Regions from separate parts of the Streptomyces sp. NBC_01551 genome, predicted to be linked through region 1. Evidence: predicted binding sites of a transcription regulator. Region 1 holds the regulator's gene; the other holds the start of a gene.
What was found. The regulator HrcA, encoded in region 1, represses chaperone genes, less so after heat shock. The targets are predictions, from matches to a motif close to TTNGCACTCNGNNNNNCNGAGTGCNAA.
Positions count from the first base shown of each region.

Region 2: groL (chaperonin GroEL) is a predicted target of HrcA. The motif match lies at 7,420-7,446, and genes of this name have one in related genera.

Region 1 is NZ_JAPEPX010000001.1:1,969,118-1,980,457, reverse strand. It holds gene holA (DNA polymerase III subunit delta) at 1-674, shown strand, start outside; gene rpsT (30S ribosomal protein S20) at 950-1,216, opposite strand; gene lepA (translation elongation factor 4) at 1,462-3,327, shown strand; gene OG982_RS08905 (long-chain fatty acid--CoA ligase) at 3,531-5,420, shown strand; gene hemW (radical SAM family heme chaperone HemW) at 5,453-6,685, shown strand; gene OG982_RS08895 (DUF3097 domain-containing protein) at 6,714-7,511, opposite strand; gene OG982_RS08890 (MBL fold metallo-hydrolase) at 7,540-8,265, opposite strand; gene hrcA (heat-inducible transcriptional repressor HrcA) at 8,445-9,461, shown strand; gene dnaJ (molecular chaperone DnaJ) at 9,462-10,601, shown strand; gene OG982_RS08875 (nitronate monooxygenase) at 10,794-11,340, shown strand, end outside.
Region 2 is NZ_JAPEPX010000001.1:2,867,302-2,878,641, reverse strand. It holds gene OG982_RS12730 (extracellular solute-binding protein) at 1-773, shown strand, start outside; gene OG982_RS12725 (DUF3263 domain-containing protein) at 848-1,084, shown strand; gene otsB (trehalose-phosphatase) at 1,167-2,015, shown strand; gene OG982_RS12715 (trehalose-6-phosphate synthase) at 2,163-3,620, opposite strand; gene OG982_RS12710 (glucosyl-3-phosphoglycerate synthase) at 3,668-4,645, opposite strand; SAM riboswitch class I at 4,831-4,988, shown strand; gene thrC (threonine synthase) at 4,982-6,280, shown strand; gene OG982_RS12700 (MoaD/ThiS family protein) at 6,316-6,594, shown strand; gene OG982_RS12695 (cold-shock protein) at 7,011-7,217, shown strand; gene groL (chaperonin GroEL) at 7,607-9,229, shown strand; gene OG982_RS12685 (hypothetical protein) at 9,321-9,986, opposite strand; gene OG982_RS12680 (GNAT family N-acetyltransferase) at 10,069-10,479, opposite strand; gene OG982_RS12675 (phosphoribosylanthranilate isomerase) at 10,538-11,155, shown strand; gene OG982_RS12670 (PTS transporter subunit EIIC) at 11,324-11,340, opposite strand, start outside.

The DNA.
Region 1 (11,340 bases):
ACGCGGGCGGCGTCAAGGGCAAGGGCCTGCTGGACGCGGCGCGGAAGGCGGGGGCCCGGGAGGTCGCCTGCCCGAAGATGACGAAGGCGGCGGACCGGCTGTCGTTCGTACGGGGCGAGTTCCGGACGCTGGGCCGGTCGGCGACCCCCGAGGCGTGCCAGACGCTGGTCGACGCGATCGGCAGCGACCTGCGGGAGCTCGCGAGCGCGGCGGCGCAGCTGTGCGCGGACGTCGAGGGCACCATCGACGAGGCCGTGGTGGGCCGCTACTACACGGGCCGGGCGGAGGCCTCCAGCTTCACGGTCGCCGACCGCGCGGTCGAGGGGCGGGCGGCGGAGGCCCTGGAGGCCTTGCGCTGGTCCCTGTCCACGGGGGTGGCGCCGGTGCTGATCACCAGCGCGCTGGCGCAGGCGGTTCGGGCGATCGGCAAGCTGGCGTCCGCGCCGCGCGGGGCCCGCCCGGGTGACCTGGCGCGGGATCTGGGGATGCCGCCGTGGAAGATCGACCGGGTTCGCCAGCAGATGCGGGGGTGGTCGGCGGACGGGGTCGCGGATGCGTTGCGGGCCGTGGCCGCGGCCGATGCCGGGGTGAAGGGCGGGGGTGACGATCCCGAGTACGCGCTCGAGAAGGCGGTCGTGGCCGTGGCCCGTGCGGCGCGGCCGCACCGGCGCTAGTTCTTCCGGCCGGGCGGGCCTCTGCCCCGCCGGGCGGGGCCGCTTCGGCTCAAACGCCGGCGGGGCCGGGCGGCGCCTCGGGCCGGGGCCGGTGGGGTCTGGGGAAGGCGAAGGCCCCGGCCGCTCCCCTGGGGAAGGGGAGTGGTCGGGGCCTTCGGGTGGTGCTTGGTTGCGCCGTACCCGCGTGGCGAACGCTTCGTGTGCGGCGCGGGGTGCCGGTCAGGAGTGGGAGAGAGGGCCCACTGGGTCCCTACCCGGCTTTCGCATCAGGGAGCTCAGCCCTGCAGGGTGGCAACCTTGGAGGCCAGCGCCGACTTCTTGTTGGCGGCGGCGTTCTTGTGGATGACACCCTTCGAGACAGCCTTGTCGAGCGCACGCGCGGCGGCACGGGAAGCCACGGTGGCCTTCTCGACGTCACCGGCGAGGACGGCCTCGCGGGCCTTGCGGATCGCGGTCTTGAGCGAGGACTTGACGGCCTTGTTGCGCAGGCGCGCCTTCTCGTTCGTCTTGTTCCGCTTGATCTGGGACTTGATGTTCGCCACGAAAGAGCCTTTTCAGGTTCAGAGATTTGATCTTCGGATTGTGTCCCGACAGCTGAGAGGGCATACGAGACACAGCTGCCCAGGCTACCAGGCAGGCTCCGACCGGCCCAAACCGAGCGCACTGCCCCGTCCATGGGACCATGGGAGTCTGCGTACAGATCCGACATCGCGCGCCGACGAGGGCGACGACATTCGACTTTCGCTCAGACTTCGTTCCGACCGCGACCCGAGAATCAGGACACTGCGTGCCCGCGATCCCCAGCCACGTGCCCGAGCCGAGCCGTACCGACCCGGCGCTGATCCGCAATTTCTGCATCATCGCGCACATCGACCACGGCAAGTCGACCCTTGCCGACCGGATGCTCCAGCTCACCGGTGTCGTCGACTCGCGGCAGATGCGCGCCCAGTACCTCGACCGCATGGACATCGAGCGTGAGCGAGGCATCACGATCAAGTCCCAGGCGGTCCGACTGCCGTGGGCGCCCACCACGGGCGAGGACGAGGGCAAGACGCACATCCTCAACATGATCGACACCCCCGGGCACGTCGACTTCACCTACGAGGTCTCCCGTTCCCTCGCCGCGTGCGAGGGCACGATCCTCCTGGTGGACGCCGCCCAGGGCATCGAGGCGCAGACCCTCGCCAACCTGTACCTGGCGATGGAGAACGACCTCGCGATCGTCCCCGTGCTGAACAAGATCGACCTGCCGGCGGCCCAGCCGGAGAAGTTCGCCGAGGAGCTCGCGAACCTGGTCGGCTGCCAGCCCGAGGACGTCCTGCGGGTCTCCGCGAAGACCGGTCTCGGCGTGGACGCGCTGCTCGACAAGGTCGTCGCCACCGTCCCGGCGCCGGTCGGCGTCAAGAACGCCCCCGCCCGCGCGATGATCTTCGACTCGGTCTACGACTCGTACCGCGGTGTCGTCACGTACGTCCGTGTGGTCGACGGCCAGCTCAACAAGCGCGAGCGCATCCGGATGATGTCCACCGGCGCCACGCACGAGCTGCTGGAGATCGGCGTCTCCTCCCCGGAGATGACCCCGGCCGACGGCATCGGCGTCGGCGAGGTGGGCTACATCATCACCGGCGTGAAGGACGTCCGTCAGTCCAAGGTCGGTGACACCATCACCAGCCTGCACAACGGCGCGACCGAGGCCCTCGGCGGTTACAAGGACCCGCGGCCGATGGTCTTCTCGGGCCTCTACCCGCTCGACGGCTCGGACTACCCGGACCTGCGCGAGGCCCTGGACAAGCTGCAGCTCAACGACGCCGCGCTCGTCTACGAGCCGGAGACCTCGGCGGCGCTCGGCTTCGGCTTCCGCGTCGGCTTCCTCGGCCTGCTCCACCTGGACGTGGTGCGCGAGCGCCTGGAGCGCGAGTTCGGTCTCGACCTGATCGCCACCGCGCCGAACGTGGTCTACCGCGTCGTCCTGGAGGACGGCAAGGAGGTCACCGTCACCAACCCGAGCGAGTTCCCCGAGGGCAAGATCTCGGACGTGTACGAGCCGGTCGTGCGGGCGACGATCCTCGCGCCCAGCGAGTTCATCGGCGCGATCATGGAACTCTGCCAGACCCGTCGCGGCACCCTGCTCGGCATGGACTACCTCTCCGAGGACCGGGTCGAGATCCGCTACACCCTCCCGCTCGCGGAGATCGTCTTCGACTTCTTCGACCAGCTGAAGTCCAAGACGCGCGGCTACGCCTCGCTCGACTACGAGCCCACCGGCGAGCAGGCCTCCAGCCTGGTCAAGGTCGACATCCTGCTGCACGGCGACAAGGTCGACGCCTTCTCCGCCGTCACGCACAAGGACGCGGCCTACGCGTACGGCGTGCGCCTGGTCGCCAAGCTGCGCGAGCTCATCCCGCGGCAGGCCTTCGAGGTGCCGATCCAGGCGGCCGTCGGCTCCCGCGTCATCGCCCGCGAGACGATCCGCGCCATCCGCAAGGACGTCCTCGCCAAGTGCTACGGCGGTGACATCTCCCGTAAGCGGAAGCTGCTGGAGAAGCAGAAGGAAGGCAAGAAGCGGATGAAGATGGTCGGCTCCGTGGAGGTTCCGCAGGAGGCCTTCATCGCGGTGCTGTCCAGCGACGACTCCGGCGGCAAGAAGAAGTAGCCGTTGTATGCGAAACAGGCCCCCGCACGAGAGCGCGGGGGCCTGTTTCGTTATGAACCGGCCGCCCGCTGGCCCTTACGCGCCAGCCGGAGGACCCCTAGTCTGATCTCTGGTTACTCGCCAGTCACCAAAGCATCGAGTCACTGTTCAGCCCAGAGTCACTTGCCCAATGCAGGCCTTGCCGCGTGGTCCGGAGGACGTCCGTGAGCGACACACAGACCTTGATCGAGAACCGCCCGCCCACCGTGGCGGCCCTGTTCCTTGAGCGTGTCGCCGCCACGCCGGACGCGGAGGCCTACCGGTTCCCCGTCCCCGCGGCCGGCGGCCAGGGCCCGGACGAGTGGAAGTCGCTCAGCTGGGGGCAGGCCGCCGACCGCGTGTTCGCTATCGCGGCCGGTCTGGTCGACCTCGGGCTGGAGTCCGAGCAGCGCGTCGCGCTGGCCTCCGGCACCCGGGTGGAGTGGATCCTCGCCGACCTCGGCGTGATGTGCGCGGGCGGCGCGGTCACCACCATCTACCCCAGCACCAACGCCGAGGAGTCGGCGTTCATCCTGGCCGACTCCGACAGCCACGTACTGATCGCCGAGGACGCCTCCCAGCTGGCCAAGGCCCGCGAGCGGCGGGCCGACCTGCCCGCGCTGTCGCACGTGGTGGTCATCGAGAGCGCCGACGCGGTCCCGGCCGAGGGTGATCCGGAGGGCTGGGTGCTCTCCCTCGCCGACCTGGAGGCGCGCGGCAGGGAGTACCTCGCCAAGCACCCCGAGGCGATCAAGGAGCGGATCGGGGCCATCACCGCCGACCAGCTCGCCACGCTCATCTACACCTCGGGCACCACCGGCCGCCCCAAGGGCGTGCGGCTGCCGCACGACAACTGGTCGTACATGGCCAAGGCCACCGTGGCGACCGGCATGATCTCCAGCGAGGACGTCCAGTACCTCTGGCTGCCGCTGGCGCACGTCTTCGGCAAGGTGCTCACCTCCGGCCAGATCGAGGTCGGGCACGTCACCGCCGTGGACGGCCGGATCGACAAGATCATCGAGAACCTGCCGGTGGTCCAGCCGACCTACATGGCGGCCGTCCCGCGCATCTTCGAGAAGGTCTACAACGGGGTCGCCGCCAAGGCCCGGGCCGGCGGCGGCGCCAAGTACAAGATCTTCCAGTGGTCGGTCGGCGTCGCCCGCGAATACGCCAAGGTCACCCAGGACAACTACCGGCGCACCGGCAACGCGACGGCCCCCTTCGGCCTCTCCACCAAGCACAAGATCGCCGACGCGCTCGTCTACTCCAAGCTCCGCGAGGCCTTCGGCGGGCGGCTGCGCGCGGCCGTCTCCGGCGCCTCCGCCCTCGCCCCCGAGATCGGCTACTTCTTCTCCGGCGCCGGCATCAACATCCTGGAGGGCTACGGGCTGACCGAGTCCAGCGCGGCCTCCTTCGTGAACCCCGGCGAGGCCTATCGCACCGGCACCGTCGGCAAGCCGCTCCCCGGCACCGAGGTCCGCATCGCCGACGACGGCGAGATCCTGCTGCGCGGCCCCGGCATCATGCAGGGCTACCACGGCCAGCCCGAGAAGACCGCCGAGGTGCTGGAGCCGGACGGCTGGCTGCACACCGGCGACATCGGCGAGCTGTCGCCCGACGGCTACCTGCGCATCACCGACCGCAAGAAGGACCTGATCAAGACGTCGGGCGGCAAGTACGTCGCCCCGGCGGAGATCGAGGGCCAGTTCAAGGCGATCTGCCCGTACGTCTCCAGCATCGTGGTGCACGGCGCGGACCGGAACTTCTGCTCGGCGCTGATCGCCCTCGACGGGCCGTCCATCGAGGTCTGGGCCGGGGAGAACGGGCTGGAGGGCAAGACGTACGCCGAGATCGTGGCCGCGCCGGAGACGACGCGCCTGATCGAGACGTACGTACAGACGCTGAACGCGGGCCTCCAGCGCTGGCAGACCGTGAAGCAGTTCCGGCTGCTGCCGCGGGACCTGGACGTCGAGCACGGTGACCTCACGCCCAGCCTCAAGCTGAAGCGGCCGGTCGTCGAGCGCGAGTTCAAGCACCTGATCGACGAGATGTACGCCGGGACGCGCGAGGCGTAAACGACCTTCGGGCAGTGCGGGACAATGGGTGCATGCCTTCCGCACTGCCCGACGGTGAACCCATGCCCGAAGACGGCTCGCTGCCGTCGCACGCCCTGGCGGGTGCCGGGGACCGGCCGCTCGGGTTCTACCTGCACGTCCCGTACTGCGCCACGCGCTGCGGGTACTGCGACTTCAACACGTACACCGCCACCGAGCTGCGGGGCACCGGCGGGGTGCTCGCCTCGCGCGAGAACTACGCCGACACCCTGATCGACGAGGTGCGCCTGGCCCGGAAGGTGCTGGGCGACGACCCGCGCGCCGTGCGGACCGTGTTCGTGGGCGGCGGTACGCCGACGCTGCTGCCGGCCGGGGACCTCGTACGGATGCTCGCGGCGATCCGCGACGAGTTCGGGCTGGCGCAGGACGCCGAGATCACCACGGAGGCCAATCCGGAGTCGGTGGACCCGCGGTACCTGGCGGAGCTGCGGGCCGGGGGCTTCAACCGGATCTCCTTCGGCATGCAGAGCGCCAAGCAGCACGTCCTGAAGGTGCTCGACCGCACGCACACGCCGGGGCGGCCGCAGGCGTGCGTCGCGGAGGCGCGGGCGGCCGGCTTCGAGCACGTCAACCTGGACCTGATCTACGGCACGCCCGGCGAGTCCGACGAGGACTGGCGGGACTCGCTGGCGGCGGCGCTGGGGGCCGGGCCGGACCACGTGTCGGCGTACGCGCTGATCGTGGAGGAGGGCACCCAGCTGGCTCGGCGGATTCGGCGGGGCGAGGTCCCGATGACGGACGACGACGTGCACGCGGACCGGTACCTGATCGCGGACGCGGTGATGGCCGAGGCGGGGTACTCCTGGTACGAGGTGTCGAACTGGGCCACCTCGGAGGCGGGGCGCTGCCTGCACAACGAGCTGTACTGGCGCGGTGCCGACTGGTGGGGCGCGGGTCCCGGCGCGCACTCGCACGTGGGCGGGGTGCGGTGGTGGAACGTGAAGCACCCGGGCGCGTACGCGGCGGCGCTGGCCGAGGGCCGCTCGCCGGGCGCCGGGCGGGAGCTGCTGTCCGCGGAGGACCGGCGGGTGGAGCGGATCCTGCTGGAGCTCCGGCTGGTGGACGGGGTCCCGCTGTCGCTGCTGGCCCCCGCCGGTCTCGCCGCTGCCGGGCGGGCCCTGTCGGACGGCCTGCTGGATCCCGGCCCCTACGCGGCGGGCCGCGCCGTCCTGACCCTCCGCGGCCGCCTCCTGGCCGACGCGGTGGTCCGCGACCTGGTCGACTGACCCCGCCCGCCGGGCCCCGCGGCGGCGGTCAGGCCGTGACGTGGTCGATGAGGTGTTCCACCGCGCCGAGGAGGGTGGGCTCCAGGTCCTTGTACGACGTCACGCGGGACAGGATGTGCTGCCAGGCCGCCCCCGTGTTCTCCGGCCAGCCCAGGGCGCGGCAGACGCCCGTCTTCCAGTCCTGGCCGGGGGGGATCACCGGCCATGCCGGGATGCCCAGGGAGGACGGTTTCACCGCCTGCCAGACGTCCACGTACGGGTGGCCCACGATCAACACGTGCGGGGAGGTCACCGACGCCGCGATGCGGGACTCCTTCGAGCCCGGGACGAGGTGGTCGACCAGGATGCCGAGGCGGGCGTCCGCGGCCGGGGCGAAGTCGGCGACGACGGCGGGGAGGTCGTCGATGCCCTCCAGGTACTCGACCACCACCCCCTCGATGCGCAGGTCGTCGCCCCAGACCCGTTCCACGAGCTCCGCGTCGTGCCGCCCCTCGACGTAGATCCGGCCCGCCCGCGCCACCCGTGCCCGCGCCCCCGGCACGGCCACCGAGCCCGACGCCGTACGGGCCGGGGCCGCCGGGCCCCGCGACGGGCGGGTCAGCGTGACCACCGCGCCCTCCAGCACGAACCCGCGCGGCTCCAGCGGGAACACCCGCCGCTTGCCGAAGCGGTCCTCCAGCGTCACCGTGCCCGCCTCGCAGGCCACCACCGCGCCGCAGAAGTCCGTACCGGCCACCTCCACCACCAGGTCCGTGTCCGCCGGTACCTCAGGTGCCGGCTTGGGGCGCTTCCACTGGGGGGTCAGGTCGGGGGAGTACTCGCGCATCCGGCCGACGGTACGAGAGGGCCCGCGCTCACGCCTGCGACACGCCGAACTGCGCCCGCAGTGTGTCCCGTTGCGCACGCACGAACCCGGCCGTGACCACCGCTCCGTGACCCGGCACGTACAGCGCGTCGTCACCGCCCAGCGACAGCAGCCGGTCCAGCGCCGCCGGCCACTGCCGGGGCACCGCGTCCGGGCCCACCGACGGGTCGCCCGACTCCTCGACCAGGTCCCCGCAGAACACCACCTCCCGTACGCCCGGCACGAACACCGCCAGGTCGTGCCGGGTGTGCCCGGGGCCCACGTTCGCCAGCAGCACCTGCACCCCGCCCAGATCCAGCGTCCACTCGCCCGACACCAGGTGCTTCGGCGGCACCAGCAGGTCCGCCGCCTCGACCGCCTCCGCCTCCGCCAGCCCGTGCCGCACCGCGTCCCCGCGCAGCTCGTCGCGGCCGGTGGAGAGCAGCGCGTCCAGCCCGACCGCCCCGAACACCTCGGCCCCGGAGAACGCGGCGCCGCCCAGCACATGATCGAAATGGCCGTGGGTGAATGCGATATGGGTCACGCGCCGGCCGGTCAACCGCTCCGCCTCGGCCCGCACCTGCGCGCCCTCCCGCACGCACGATCCGGGATCGATCAAGAGGACCGAATCGTCCCCGACCACCAGCCCCACCGTGCAATCCCACACCGGAAGCCGCCGTCGGCCGGTCCGCCCGGTCAACCGCTCCCAGCCCGCCTCTTCCCATCGGACGTCCATGCCGTGACGCTACCCTGGCGACCCCGCGCGCGACCTCCGGGCGACCGCCCTTGCCTCCGGTGTACCACCCGGCCGTACACTGACCGGGGGTTCTCTGGCACTCGTACGCCCCGAGTGCCAACGGGGGCCGGGATCACCACCGAGACCACGACCACGCATCACAGCTGGAGGTGTGCGCGATGCTCAGCGAACGCAGACTCGAAGTGCTGCGCGCCATCGTCCAGGACTACGTCGGGACCGAGGAGCCCGTCGGCTCCAAGGCGCTCACCGAGCGGCACCGGCTCGGCGTCTCGCCCGCCACCGTGCGCAACGACATGGCCGTGCTGGAGGAGGAGGGCTACATCGCCCAGCCCCACACCAGCGCCGGCCGGATCCCCACGGACAAGGGCTACCGGTTGTTCGTCGACCGGCTGGCGGGCGTCAAGCCGCTGTCGACGCCCGAGCGCCGGGCCATCCAGAACTTCCTCGACGGCGCCGTGGACCTCGACGACGTGGTCGGCCGTACGGTGCGGCTGCTCGCGCAGCTCACCCGGCAGGTCGCCGTCGTCCAGTACCCGTCGCTGACCCGCTCCACCGTCCGGCACGTCGAGCTGCTGTCGCTGGCCCCGGCCCGGCTGATGCTCGTACTGATCACGGACACCGGGCGGGTCGAGCAGCGGCTCGTCGACTGCCAGGCCCCCTTCGGCGAGGCCTCCCTCGCCGATCTGCGGGCGCGGCTCAACAGCCGGGTCGTCGGCCGTCGGTTCACCGACGTGCCGCAGCTCGTGCAGGACCTCCCCGAATCCTTCGAGGCGGAGGACCGGGGCACGGTCTCGACCGTGCTCGCCACCCTCCTCGAAACCCTGGTCGAGGAGGCCGAAGAGAGGCTGATGATCGGCGGCACCGCCAATCTCACCCGCTTCGGACACGATTTCCCCCTGACGATCAGGCCGGTGCTCGAAGCGCTGGAGGAGCAGGTCGTGCTCCTCAAGCTGCTGGGCGAGGCCAACGAGTCGGGGATGGCCGTGAAGATCGGGCATGAGAATGCCTACGAGGGACTGAACTCCACGTCCGTCGTCTCGGTCGGCTACGGTTCGGGCGGCGAAACAGTCGCCAAACTCGGCGTGGTCGGACCGACCCGCATGGACTACCCCGGAACGATGGGAGCGGTACGCGCAGTGGCACGTTACGTCGGACAGATCCTGGCGGAGTCGTAAGTGGCCACGGACTATTACGCCGTCCTCGGCGTACGCCGCGACGCATCGCAGGACGAGATCAAGAAGGCCTTCCGCCGCCTCGCGCGTGAGCTCCACCCGGATGTGAATCCGGACCCGAAGACGCAAGAGCGTTTCAAGGAGATCAACGCGGCGTACGAGGTTCTCTCGGACCCGCAGAAGAAGCAGGTCTACGACCTCGGCGGGGACCCGCTGTCCTCCTCGGGCGGCGGCGCGGGCGCGGGCGGATTCGGTGCGGGTGGCTTCGGCAACTTCTCCGACATCATGGACGCCTTCTTCGGCCAGGCCTCGCAGCGCGGCCCGCGCTCGCGGACCCGGCGCGGCCAGGACGCGATGATCCGCCTGGACCTGGAGCTGGACGAGGCGGCCTTCGGGACGACCAAGGACATCCAGGTCGACACGGCGGTCGTCTGCAACACCTGCTCCGGCGAAGGCGCCGCACCCGGCACCTCGGCGCAGACGTGTGACATGTGCCGCGGCCGCGGTGAGGTCTCGCAGGTCACCCGGTCCTTCCTGGGCCAGGTCATGACCTCGCGCCCCTGCCCGCAGTGCCAGGGCTTCGGCACCGTGGTCCCGACCCCGTGCCCCGAGTGCGCGGGCGACGGCCGGGTCCGCTCCCGGCGCAGCCTCACGGTCAAGATCCCGGCCGGCGTCGAGAACGGCACCCGGATCCAGCTCGCGGGCGAGGGCGAGGTCGGCCCCGGCGGCGGCCCCGCCGGCGACCTCTACGTGGAGATCCACGAGCTGCCGCACCCGACCTTCCAGCGGCGCGGGGACGACCTGCACTGCACGGTGACCATCCCCATGACGGCCGCGGCCCTGGGCACCAAGTGCCCGCTGGAGACGCTGGACGGCATGGAGGAGATCGACATCCGGCCCGGCACCGGATCCGGCCAGTCGATCCCGCTGCACGGGCGCGGCGTCACGCACCTGCGCGGCGGCGGCCGGGGCGACCTGATCGTCCACGTCGAGGTCACGACGCCGGGCAAGCTGGACGCCCAGCAGGAGGAGCTGCTGCGCCAGCTCGCCAAGCTGCGCGGCGAGGAGCGGCCGACGGGCCAGTTCGCGCCGGGCCAGCAGGGCCTGTTCAGCCGCCTGAAGGACGCGTTCAACGGCCGCTGACGCCGCCGGCGGGCCGCGCCCCGCACCGCACGTACGAGCCCGGTCCGGGGACGCCCCGGACCGGGCTCGACGCGTGCGACCGGCGGGCGGTGCGGCGGCGCCCGGCGGATGACCGCCGCAGCGCGGAAGCGGACTATGCCAGGCGAATGCCGTGATTCGGTGCGGTGAGCGGGACATGGCACGATGCAGTCCATGTCCTCCGCACCGAACGGTCTCCACCAGTTCCCGATCGTGCAGGCTCCCATGGCGGGCGGCGCCTCCTGTCCCGCGCTCGCCGCGGCCGTGTGCGAGGCGGGCGGGCTGGGCTTCCTGGCCGGCGGCTACAAGACCGCCGACGGCATGTACCAGGAGATCAAGCGGACGCGCGGGCTCACCCGGCGCCCCTTCGGCGTGAACCTCTTCATGCCGCAGACCGCCTACGTCGACCCGGTCGTCGTCGAGGCCTACCGGGGGCAGCTGGCCGGCGAGGCCGGCTGGTACGAGGTCTCACTCGCCGCCGAGGACACCATCGGCACCTGCGACGACGGCTACGACGCCAAGCTCGCCATCCTCCTCGAAGACCCGGTCCCGGTCGTCTCGTTCACCTTCGGCTGCCCCTCGCCCTCGGCGCTCGCCCGGCTGCGCGAGGCCGGCACGCACACCGTCGTCACCGTGACCTCGGTCGACGAGGCCCGCGCCGCGCAGGAGGCGGGCGCCGCCGCCGTCTGCGTCCAGGGCATCGAGGCCGGCGGCCACCAGG
Region 2 (11,340 bases), 900 kb from region 1:
AGCCCAAGAGCTGGAGCGACCTGGAGGCGGCCGCCAAGAAGCTCAAGGGCGCCGGCGTCCAGACCCCCTTCGCGCTGCCGCTGGGCCGCGAGGAGGCGCAGGCCGAGACGATGATGTGGATGCTGGCCGGCGGTGGCGGCTACACCGACAACGAGGAGTCGTACGCCATCGACTCCGCCGAGAACGTCAAGGCGCTGGAGTTCCTGCGCGACAAGCTGGTCGGGCAGGGGCTGACCGGGCCGGCCGAGCCGGGCAAGCTGAACCGGCAGGACGCCTTCGACGCGTTCACGCGGGGCGAGGTCGGCATGCTCAACGGGCACCCCACGCTGATCAAGCAGGCGGCCGCCAAGGGCGTCAAGTTCGGCATGGTGGAAATGCCGACCGCCGACGGCACCGACCACCCCACGATGGGCGTCGCCGACTGGGTCATGGCGTTCAAGAACGGGCACCGCAAGGAGTCCGGGAAGTTCCTCGACTACCTCTACGAGTCGAAGAACGTGACCACCTTCACGAACAAGTACGACCTGCTGCCGGTCACCACCAGCGGCTACCGGGCCATGGAGGGCAGCACGGGCGGCTCGGCGGCCCAGCTGAGGACGTTCCTGACGGCGCTGCCGAACGCGCGGCTCTACCCGGTCGGCAAGAAGTCCTGGGCGGGCGTGAGCGAGGACGTCAAGACCAACATCGGCAAGGCCGTGCAGCCGGGCGGGCACCCGGAGAAGGTCCTGGAGGACATCGCGACCTCGGCGCGGACGGCGGACGGCAACCTCTGAGGCCGGCCGGGCCCGGGACCGGGGCCGCTGGGGCGTCCGCCTCGGGTGTCGGTGGTCGGCGTTAATCTGGCGGTATGACGGACGAGGGGCAGCTGACGGCCACCGAGGCCGCGGTGCTCGCGTACGAGGGACGCACCTGGCCGGGGCCCGGGGCCAAGGAGCGGGCCATACGGGAAGGGCTCGGCATGCCCCCGGTCCGCTACTACCAGCTGCTCAACGCGCTGATGGACGACCCCCGGGCGCTGGCCCACGCCCCGGGCACGGTCAACCGACTGCGCCGGATCCGCGAGGCGCAGCGGGCCCGGCGGTAGCCGGGGGTCCGGGGCTCGCGCTGCGCGGTGCGTCTTGTGCGCGCCGTAGCCGTCGTCCGGCTGGGCCGTTAGGGTCGTCCGTATGGGGAGCCATCCGCACAGCCTGCCGATGCCCGTCACCGCCGCCGGACGCGAGGGACTCGAAGCCCTGCTCCGGGTGCCCCGCCGGTCCGTGATCGCCCTCGACTTCGACGGCACCCTCGCCGAGATCGTGCCCGACCCGGACCAGGCGCGGGCCCACCCCGACGCCGTGCCGGCGCTGGCCGCGCTGGCGCCCGAGGTGGCGTCCGTGGCGGTGATCACCGGCCGGCCTGCCGGGGTCGCGGTGCGGTACGGGGGGTTCGCGGGCGTGCCGGGGCTGGAACACCTGGTCGTCCTCGGCCACTACGGGGCCGAGCGCTGGGACGCCGTCACCGGCATCGTGCACGCGCCGGCCGAGCATCCGGGCGTCGCCGCCGTACGGGCGGAGCTGCCGGGGTTCCTGGACACCATCGGCGCGTGGCGCGGGACCTGGATCGAGGAGAAGGGGCGGGCGCTGGCGGTCCACACACGGCGCGCCGCCGACCCCGACGCGGCGTTCGCCGCGCTGCGGGAGCCGCTGGCGGAGCTGGCGGCGCGGCACGGCCTGATGGTCGAGCCGGGGCGCGCCGTGCTGGAGCTGCGGCCGCCGGGCATGGACAAGGGCGTCGCCCTCACCGAGTACCTGGCGGAGACGGGCGCGGAGGCGGTGCTGTACGCCGGCGACGACCTCGGGGACCTGGCCGCCTACGCGGCGGTCGAGAAGCTCCGCACCGACGGCCTCCCGGGACTCCTGGTGTGCAGCGGCTCGGCGGAAGTCCCGGAACTGGCCACCCGGGCCGACGTGGTCCTCCCGGGCCCCGCCGCGGTCAGCTCCTTCCTCGCCACCCTGGCCACCGCCGTCCGCGCCTGACCCCGATCGGATCGGTGCCGCTGCGGGGGGCCCTGCCCCCGGACCCCCGCGCCTCAAACGCCGGATCTTCCAGCCCGTCCGGCGATTGAGGACCGGGTCCGGGCAGAGCCCGGGGAACGGTGGACGGGCGGGGCGGCCGCGGTGGGGCTACGGGCCGCGCAGGGCGGAGAGTTGGGCCTCGAACCAGGCCGAGGGCGGCAGCGCCGTCGCGGCGGCGGCCAGCCGTTTGGTGCGTTCCGCGCGCTCCGCCGCCGGCATGCCCAGCGCCTCGTGCAACGCCCGCGCCGTGTCCGACACGTCGAACGGGTTCACCGTCAGCGCGTCCTCCCGCAGCTCCCCGTACGCCCCGGCCCCCGTGGACAGCACCAGCGCGCAGCCCCCGTCCGACACCACCGGGATCTCCTTCGCCACCAGGTTCATCCCGTCCCGCACCGGGTTCACCAGCGCCACGTCCGCCAGCCGGTACGCCGCCAGCGAGCGTGCGAAGTCGTCCTGGACCGAGAGCAGCACCGGCTGCCAGTCCTGCGAGCCGAACTCCTCGTTGATCCGCGCGGCCAGCTCCCGCACCGACTGCGTGTACGCCCGGTACACCTCCAGGTCCTGCCGGGACGGATAGGCCGAGGCCAGGTGCACGACCCGCCCCCGCCACTCGGGACGCGTCGTCAGCAGCTCCCGGTACGCCAGCAGGCCCCGCACGATGTTCTTCGACAGTTCGGTGCGGTCCACCCGCACGATCGTCCGCCGGTCCCCCACCTCCGCCCGCAGCGCCGCCAGCTTGTCGTTCACCTCCAGCCGGTGCGCCAGCGCCCGCAGCTCGTCGCCGTCCACGCCGAGCGCGTACACCGCCACGTCCGTCCGCCGGTGCCCCCGCCCCGGGCCCGCCGGGCCCTTCTCGACGTACCGCTCCCCGCCCGTCCCCGCCGGGAAGCACGGGGCGGCGGTGCCCCGCTCGTCGTCCAGGCGCGCGCCCTCCATGAACGCGTGCGCCCACGCCGAGGTGTGGAACCCCACCACGTCCGCCCCGAGCATCCCCCACATCAGCTGCGCCCGGACGTCGTCCGGCAGCATGTCCAGGAAGTCCCGCGAGGCCCACGGGGTGTGCGTGAAGTGGCTGATCCGCAGGTCCGGCCGCAGTTCCCGCAGCTCGCCGGGGACCAGGGCCAGGTGGTAGTCCTGCACCAGCACCGCCGCGCCCTCGGCCGCCTCCTGCGCCAGCGCCCGCGCGAACGCCCGGTTGTAGACGACGTACGAGTCCCAGTGCCGCCGGAACTCCGCGTCGAAGACGGGCGCCGTCGGGACGTCGTAGAGGTGGTGGTGGGTGAACCACAGCACCGAGTTCGCGATGCCGTTGTACGCGTCGTCGTACACCGTCTCGTCGATGTCCAGCATCCGGACGCCTGGTTCGGAGACGCCTTGGCGGACCGCCTCCCGGTCCGCCTCGGAGAGCGCCGCGCAGACCCACAGCGCGTCCGGCTGCCGCGCCAGCGCCGCGGAGAGGCCGGAGACCAGACCGCCCCCGCCGCGCCGGGCGGTGAGGGTGCCGTCGGCGGCGAGGGCGTACGAGAGGGGGCCGCGGTTGGCGGCGACGAGTACCGAGTAGGCCATGCCGCGAACCTAGCCCGGCCCGCCCCGGCTCAAACGTGCGTTCCCGGTCATGCCACCCGGCGCACCGCGTACTCCTCGATGTCCGCCATCGGCGGCCGCTCCTCCGTGTCCACCGGGTACGTGCGCGGTACGAAGCCCTCCGGACCCCGCTCGAACTGCGTCAGCTCCGGGCGTACGAGGTGCCCGCGCGACTGCCGGACCAGCGCCGTCCGGTAGATCGCGGCGGCCATCCGGCCCAGCGCCTGCCCGTCCTGGTGGCGGTGCAGCCGGACGCCCACGTCCACCTGCGCCAGCGCGTCCAGCCCCACCGTGTGCAGCGCGTCCACCAGCAGGCCGAGCTCCACCCCGTACCCGACGGGGAACGGGAGCCTCTCCAGGAGGGACCGCCGAACGGCGTACTCGCCGCCCAGCGGCTGCACGAAGCCGGCCAGCTGCGGCCAGTGCAGGTTCAGCAGCGGGCGCGCCACCAGCTCCGTGACCCGCCCGCCCTGCCCCGGAGCCTTGCCGGAGGCGAGCCCGTCGAATTCGGGGCCGAGCGGGCGGTCGTACATCGCCTTGACGAACTCCACCCCCGGGTCGGTCAGCAGCGGGCCGACGATCCCGGACACGAAGGAGGACGAGAAGTCGCGCAGGTCGGCGTCGACGAAGCAGACGACCTCCCCGCTGGTCGCCAGCAGCGACCGCCACAGCACCTCGCCCTTGCCGGGCAGCGCCGGCAGGCGCGGCAGGATCTCGTCCCGGTGCACCACACGGGCGCCGGCCTTGGCCGCGACCTCCGCCGTCCGGTCACTGGAGCCCGAGTCGACCACCACCAGCTCGTCCACCAGCGGGACCGGCAGCCCGTCGATCAGGTCGCGCCGGATCACCTCCACGATCGCGCCGACCGTGGCCTCCTCGTCGAGCGCGGGCAGCACCACGCTGACCGTCGTACCGGCCGCCCGTTTCCGCTCCAGCAGCTGGTCGAGCGGTCGGTCGGCTGCGGACCAGGAGCGGTCGGCCAGCCAGCGCTCCACCTCTTCCAGCACGTTCTGCACTCCCTGGTTCATCCGTGGTTTCGTCCGAAAAGTGATCCATCTCGCGGTTCGGACGGCTGTCTCAACCGCCCGCACCTTCGGTTACAGTCTTGAACAACGCGAAGGACCACCGCATGCCGGGGTCCCCGCGCACAAACGCACCGGCGCGCCACAGAGCGCGTGTGCCGGTGCCATACCGCTCATCCAGAGGGGCAGAGGGACACGGCCCGTTGAAGCCCCGGCAACCCTCCAGTCGGTTCTCGCGATCGCGCACACAGCGACGTCAGCGGGGTCCCCGGCTAGGGAAGGTGCCAATTCCGTCTCATGGCGAAGTGCGCCATGGGGAAGATGAGGAGAAAGGGCCTCGCCATCATGGCTGCACAGACTGTTGCCACCTCTGTCGACCTCGGACCTGCCACCGGCCTTTCGTGTCGCGAGTGCGGTACCCGCTTCGAGCTCGGCCCCATCTTCGCCTGCGTCGAGTGCTTCGGGCCGCTGGAAGTGGCCTACGAGCTCCCGACCGGCGACCCGGCGGCCCTGCGGGCCGCGATCGAGGCCGGCCCCAACAACATCTGGCGCTACGCGCCGCTGCTGCCCGTCCCGGCGGACGTCGCCTCCAAGCCCAGCCTGAACCCGGGCTTCACCAAGCTCGTGGATGCCGAGAACCTGGCCAAGGAGCTGGGCGTCACCGGCAAGCTCTACGTCAAGGACGACTCCGGCAACCCGACGCACTCCTTCAAGGACCGCGTCGTGGCCATCGCCGTCGAGGCCGCCCGCGCCTTCGGCTTCACCACCCTGTCCTGCTCCTCCACCGGCAACCTGGCCGGCGCCGTCGGCGCCGCGGCCGCCCGCGCCGGCTTCCGCTCCTGCGTGTTCATCCCGCACGACCTGGAGCAGGGCAAGGTCGTCATGGCCGGTGTCTACGGTGGCGACCTCGTCGGCATCGAGGGCAACTACGACGACGTCAACCGCTTCTGCTCCGAGCTCATCGGCGACCCGCTGGGCGAGGGCTGGGGATTCGTCAACGTCAACCTGCGCCCGTACTACGGCGAGGGCTCCAAGACCCTCGCGTACGAGATCTGCGAGCAGCTCGGCTGGCGGCTGCCGGACCAGATCGTCATCCCGATCGCGTCCGGCTCCCAGCTGACGAAGATCGACAAGGGGCTCCAGGAGCTGGTCAAGCTCGGTCTGGTCGAGGACAAGCCGTACAAGATCTTCGGCGCCCAGGCCGAGGGCTGCTCCCCGGTCTCCACCGCCTTCAAGGCCGGCCACGACGTGGTCCGCCCGCAGAAGCCGAACACCATCGCCAAGTCGCTGGCGATCGGCAACCCGGCGGACGGCCCGTACGTCCTGGACATCGCCCGCCGCACCGGCGGCTACGTGGAGGACGTCACCGACGAGCAGGTCGTCGAGGCCATCAAGATCCTCGCGCAGACCGAGGGCATCTTCGCCGAGACCGCGGGCGGCGTGACCGTCGGCGTGACGAAGAAGCTCATCGAGAACGGGCAGCTCGACCCGGCGCTGACCACCGTGGTCCTCAACACCGGTGACGGCCTCAAGACCCTGGAGGCGGTGGCCGCGGACAGCGGGCAGACCGCCACCATCCGCCCGAGCCTGGACGCGTTCCGCGCCGCCGGCCTCGCCTGATCTTCTTCTCCCGCACCCGGAAAGGCAGTAGCTCCATGAGCGTCAACGTCCGCATCCCCACCATCCTGCGCACCTACACCGGCGGGCAGGCCGAGGTCGCCGCCGAGGGCGCGAACCTGGCCGAGGTCATCGCGTCGCTGGAGCAGAACCACCCGGGCATCGCCGCTCGCGTCCTGGACGACCAGGGCAAGCTGCGCCGCTTCGTGAACGTCTACGTCAACGACGACGACGTGCGCTTCGAGGGCGGTCTGGACGCGGTGACGCCGGACGGTGCGGGCGTCTCGATCATTCCCGCCGTCGCGGGCGGCTGCTGAGCCTTCACGAGGCCCCCGCCGCTTCTCCAGGTGGCACGCGTAAACGAAATTGCCCCCTCCGTTAATAAACGGAGGGGGCAATTCTGCTTGGTTGGGCGCGGTAGAGTTGGGGAAGTCCCCTCCGCTGTTCTTGCCCGCCGCATATGAACGGGTCGCGTGAGGGTTGACATTGAGTCAATATGCAAGCGCGGTATGGGGCATTGGTGAGATATGCCGGGCCCGAGTTGCCCGGGAAGATGCCAGATTTTCACTCTATTTCAAACTTTCTCCCTGGCCAGAATTCTCGTCGGATTGACCTGTTGCAGACAGCAGCGGTGCGGATACATTCAGCCCCGGTCGAGGCGTTCCGGCGCAAGTTCTGACCCGGGACCGCGAAGTGCGGTCCTGCGCAAGGGCCAGTAATAGGGGAGTTAGGCATGGCTCAGGGCACCGTCAAGTGGTTCAACGCGGAGAAGGGCTACGGCTTCATCGCGGTCGACGGTGGTGCGGATGTGTTCGTCCACTACAGCGCCATCCAGATGGACGGGTACCGCACCCTTGAAGAGGGTCAGCGGGTCGAGTTCGAGATCTCGCAGGGCCAGAAGGGTCCGCAGGCGGACATGGTCAAGCTCGCCGCCGGCTAGTCCGAGAGCGATCGACCACCGACGCACTTACATACGAGGGGCCCACATCCCGGACACGGGAGGTGGGCCCCTCGTACGTCTGTCCGGCGTCTGCCCGGCGCGGTCGCGGCGCCGTCGCGGGTGCCGGTGCGGCACCGTCCCGGTGGGCGGGCATTGCCCGAAGCCGCTTGCACTCGGAGGGGTCGAGTGCTAATCATTGGCGTTAGCACTCTCCTGGTGAGAGTGCTACCAGACGAGGACCGGGCCGGTGAGGCCCGCAGGGTCCGGCGGGAAGGAACCGCCGGGCACGCAGGCCGTCCGTCGCGGGCGCGGGCGCGGTCCGGAGCAATCCAGCCTCCCCTCACGCCTGGCGGCGTAGGGGGAACCCCAGTCCTGGAGGACCACTTCAGATGGCCAAGATCATTGCGTTCGACGAGGAGGCCCGGCGCGGTCTCGAGCGTGGGATGAACCAGCTCGCCGACGCCGTCAAGGTCACCCTTGGCCCCAAGGGTCGCAACGTCGTCCTTGAGAAGAAGTGGGGCGCCCCCACGATCACCAACGATGGTGTCTCCATCGCCAAGGAGATCGAGCTCGAGGACCCGTACGAGAAGATCGGCGCCGAGCTGGTCAAGGAAGTCGCCAAGAAGACGGACGACGTCGCCGGCGACGGTACGACCACCGCCACCGTTCTCGCCCAGGCGCTCGTCCGCGAGGGCCTGCGCAACGTGGCGGCCGGCGCCAACCCGATGGCCCTCAAGCGTGGCATCGAGAAGGCCGTCGAGGCCGTCTCCGGCGCCCTGCTGGAGCAGGCGAAGGATGTCGAGACCAAGGAGCAGATCGCTTCGACGGCCTCCATCTCCGCCGCTGACACCCAGATCGGCGAGCTCATCGCCGAGGCCATGGACAAGGTCGGCAAGGAAGGCGTCATCACCGTCGAGGAGTCCCAGACCTTCGGTCTGGAGCTTGAGCTCACCGAGGGCATGCGCTTCGACAAGGGCTACATCTCGGCGTACTTCGCCACCGACATGGAGCGTATGGAGGCGTCGCTCGACGACCCGTACATCCTGATCGTCAACTCCAAGGTCAGCAACGTGAAGGACCTCCTTCCGCTGCTGGAGAAGGTCATGCAGTCCGGCAAGCCGCTGCTGATCATCGCCGAGGACGTCGAGGGCGAGGCCCTGTCGACCCTGGTCGTCAACAAGATCCGCGGCACCTTCCGCTCGGTCGCCGTCAAGGCCCCGGGCTTCGGCGACCGCCGCAAGGCCATGCTCGGCGACATCGCCATCCTCACGGGCGGCACGGTCATCTCCGAGGAGGTCGGCCTCAAGCTCGAGAACGCGGGCCTGGACCTGCTCGGCCGCGCCCGCAAGGTCGTCATCACCAAGGACGAGACCACGATCGTCGACGGCTCCGGTGAGAGCGACCAGGTCGGCGGCCGCGTCAACCAGATCCGCGCCGAGATCGAGAACTCCGACTCGGACTACGACCGCGAGAAGCTCCAGGAGCGCCTCGCGAAGCTGGCCGGCGGCGTGGCCGTCATCAAGGCCGGCGCCGCGACCGAGGTGGAGCTCAAGGAGCGCAAGCACCGCATCGAGGACGCCGTTCGCAACGCGAAGGCGGCCGTCGAGGAGGGCATCGTCGCCGGTGGTGGCGTGGCCCTGCTCCAGGCCTCCGCGGTCTTCGAGAAGCTCGACCTGTCGGGTGACGAGGCGACCGGTGCCAACGCCGTGAAGCTCGCCCTGGAGGCCCCGCTCAAGCAGATCGCCGTCAACGGTGGTCTCGAGGGTGGCGTCGTCGTGGAGAAGGTCCGCAACCTGACGGTTGGCTGGGGCCTGAACGCCGCGACCGGCGAGTACGTCGACATGATCGCCGAGGGCATCATCGACCCGGCGAAGGTCACGCGCTCCGCGCTGCAGAACGCCGCGTCGATCGCCGCGCTGTTCCTGACGACCGAGGCCGTCATCGCCGACAAGCCCGAGAAGGCCGGCGCCCCGGCCGGCGGCGGCATGCCGGGCGGTGACATGGACTTCTGATCCGCCTCTGGCTCCGGCCACCGGTTGATCGGCTGTTCTCGTACCGAGGGCGGCACTCCTTCCACGCGAAGGGGTGCCGCCCTCGGGCGTTTCACCGCCGCTTCGCCCGCCGCGGCGTGCGGTGCCGCTTCTCGTACGCCTCCCGGACGCCGCCGGCCAGCCCCATGAGCACGGCGGTCCCGACCGCCACCAGGGCCGCGGTGCGCAGGCCCCAGGCGTGCACGTCGCCGGCGGCGCGCGCGGAGACCTTGCCCTGCGGGTCGTACAGCACGGGCAGGGCCTCGCCCTCCTTCGCCAGCCGCGAGGGGGAGTCCAGGTGGGCCGGGCCGCCCGCGGGGCAGTCCAGGCGGTGGTCGTAGGAGGTGCGGGTCGTGGTGCTCCAGTGGCCCTGGCTGTCCATCGAGGTCTCGGTCTCGGTGTGCTCGGTGACCTCCAGCACGACGCAGCTGATCTCGATGCCCCGCTCTTCGAGCGCGCCGTGCCCCACGGACGCCAGGGCGAGCAGGGCGCCGAGGCCGGCCGGGACGGCGGACAGGGCGATGAGCGGGGCTTCGCGCCGCCCGGCAACGGCGGCGTGCCCGCCGAGCAGGACCAGTGGCAGCAGCAGCCCGCCGAGGAGGAACCCCAGGGTGCCGAGCGAGCCGTACGCCGACTCCCGGGCCACGCCGAACGCCAGACCGGCGGCCAGCGGCGGCGCGGCCACCGCCACCGCGGTCCGCCAGAGCCCCCGCCCCCACCCGCCGTGCCAGCGCGCCATGCCCGCCCCCCCCGTGGCTCGTGCCCGTCCCTTCCAGGTAACCGGGCGGCGGGGGAGCCGTAAAGGGCGCGGGGCCCCGCGGTCAGAGCCGCTTGAGGAAGTAGACGTCCTCGTGGCCGGCCGGGAAGCCGGGGACGCGGGTGGTTTCCGCGTAGCCGTGGCGGGCGTAGAAGGCCGGGGCCTGGAAGGTGAAGGACGACACCAGGACGGTGCGGCAGCCGCGGGCACGGGCCTCGGTCTCGGCGGCGGACAGCAGCCGGGCGCCCCAGCCGCCGCCGCGGCTGTCCTCGCGGACCCAGACCATTTCGATGCCGGCGCAGTCGCCCCAGGTCCAGCCGCTGAGGCCGGCGACCAGCTCGCCGTCCGCGTCGTTGACGCGGACCGTGAACTCCGCCTGCTCGTGGCCTTCGGTCGCCTTCAGGTTGAAGGCGTCGAGTTCCTTGCTCAGCCGTGCGTCGAGTGCGGCGTCCGCGCCGCCGGTCGTGATGTCCATGGCGCCCATTGTGTGGGACCGATCTTGAGGACGGCGCGGACGGTGGTTGACTGCTGGCATGACTGACGTGGCGGATGTGGCGGACGTGTTCATCAAGATCTGCGGGCTGAAGACCGGGGCGGACGTCGATGCCGCGGTGGCCGCCGGGGCCGGGGCCGTCGGGTTCGTGTTCGCGCCGGGGAGTCCGCGCACCGTCGAGGCCTCCGTCGCGCGCGAGCTGGCGGCGCGGGTGCCGGACTCGGTGCTCACCGTCGGGGTGTTCCGGGGGCAGTCCGTGGACGAGGTGCGCCGGCTGACCGAGGCCGGCGGCGTGCGCGGGGTCCAGCTGCACGGCGACGAGGGTCCCGAGTACTACGAGGCGCTGCGCGCCGAGGGCCGCACGCTGCTGCGGGCCACCGCCCGGCACGTCGAGCGGTGCGGGGAGTACGGGGAGGACCTGCTGCTGATCGACGCCCCGGACCCGGGTTCGGGCAAGCCGTGGAACTGGGCGGCGGCCGGGTTCACCGCGCCGAGCGGCCGCTGGCTGCTGGCGGGCGGACTGACCCCGGACAACGTGCGGCGGGCCGTCGAGACCACCGGGGCGTGGGGCGTGGACGTCTCCAGCGGGGTGGAACGCGAGCGCGGGGTGAAGTCGCCGGATCTGATCCGGGCCTTCATCGAGGCCGCGCGGGGATAGGCCTACTGGCGCGACAGCGCCGGGATCGACTCCCGGACGCCGGACTCACGGACGACGGACGCCCGGACGCCCTCGGCCCGGTCACGGCGACGGCCCTCGGCCGGTCTTCGCCGTGACCGGGCGGCAGGCCGCGCGACGGCGGCCGCGTGGCGGTCAGGTCGGGTCAGGTCAGGTCAGGGCCGGCT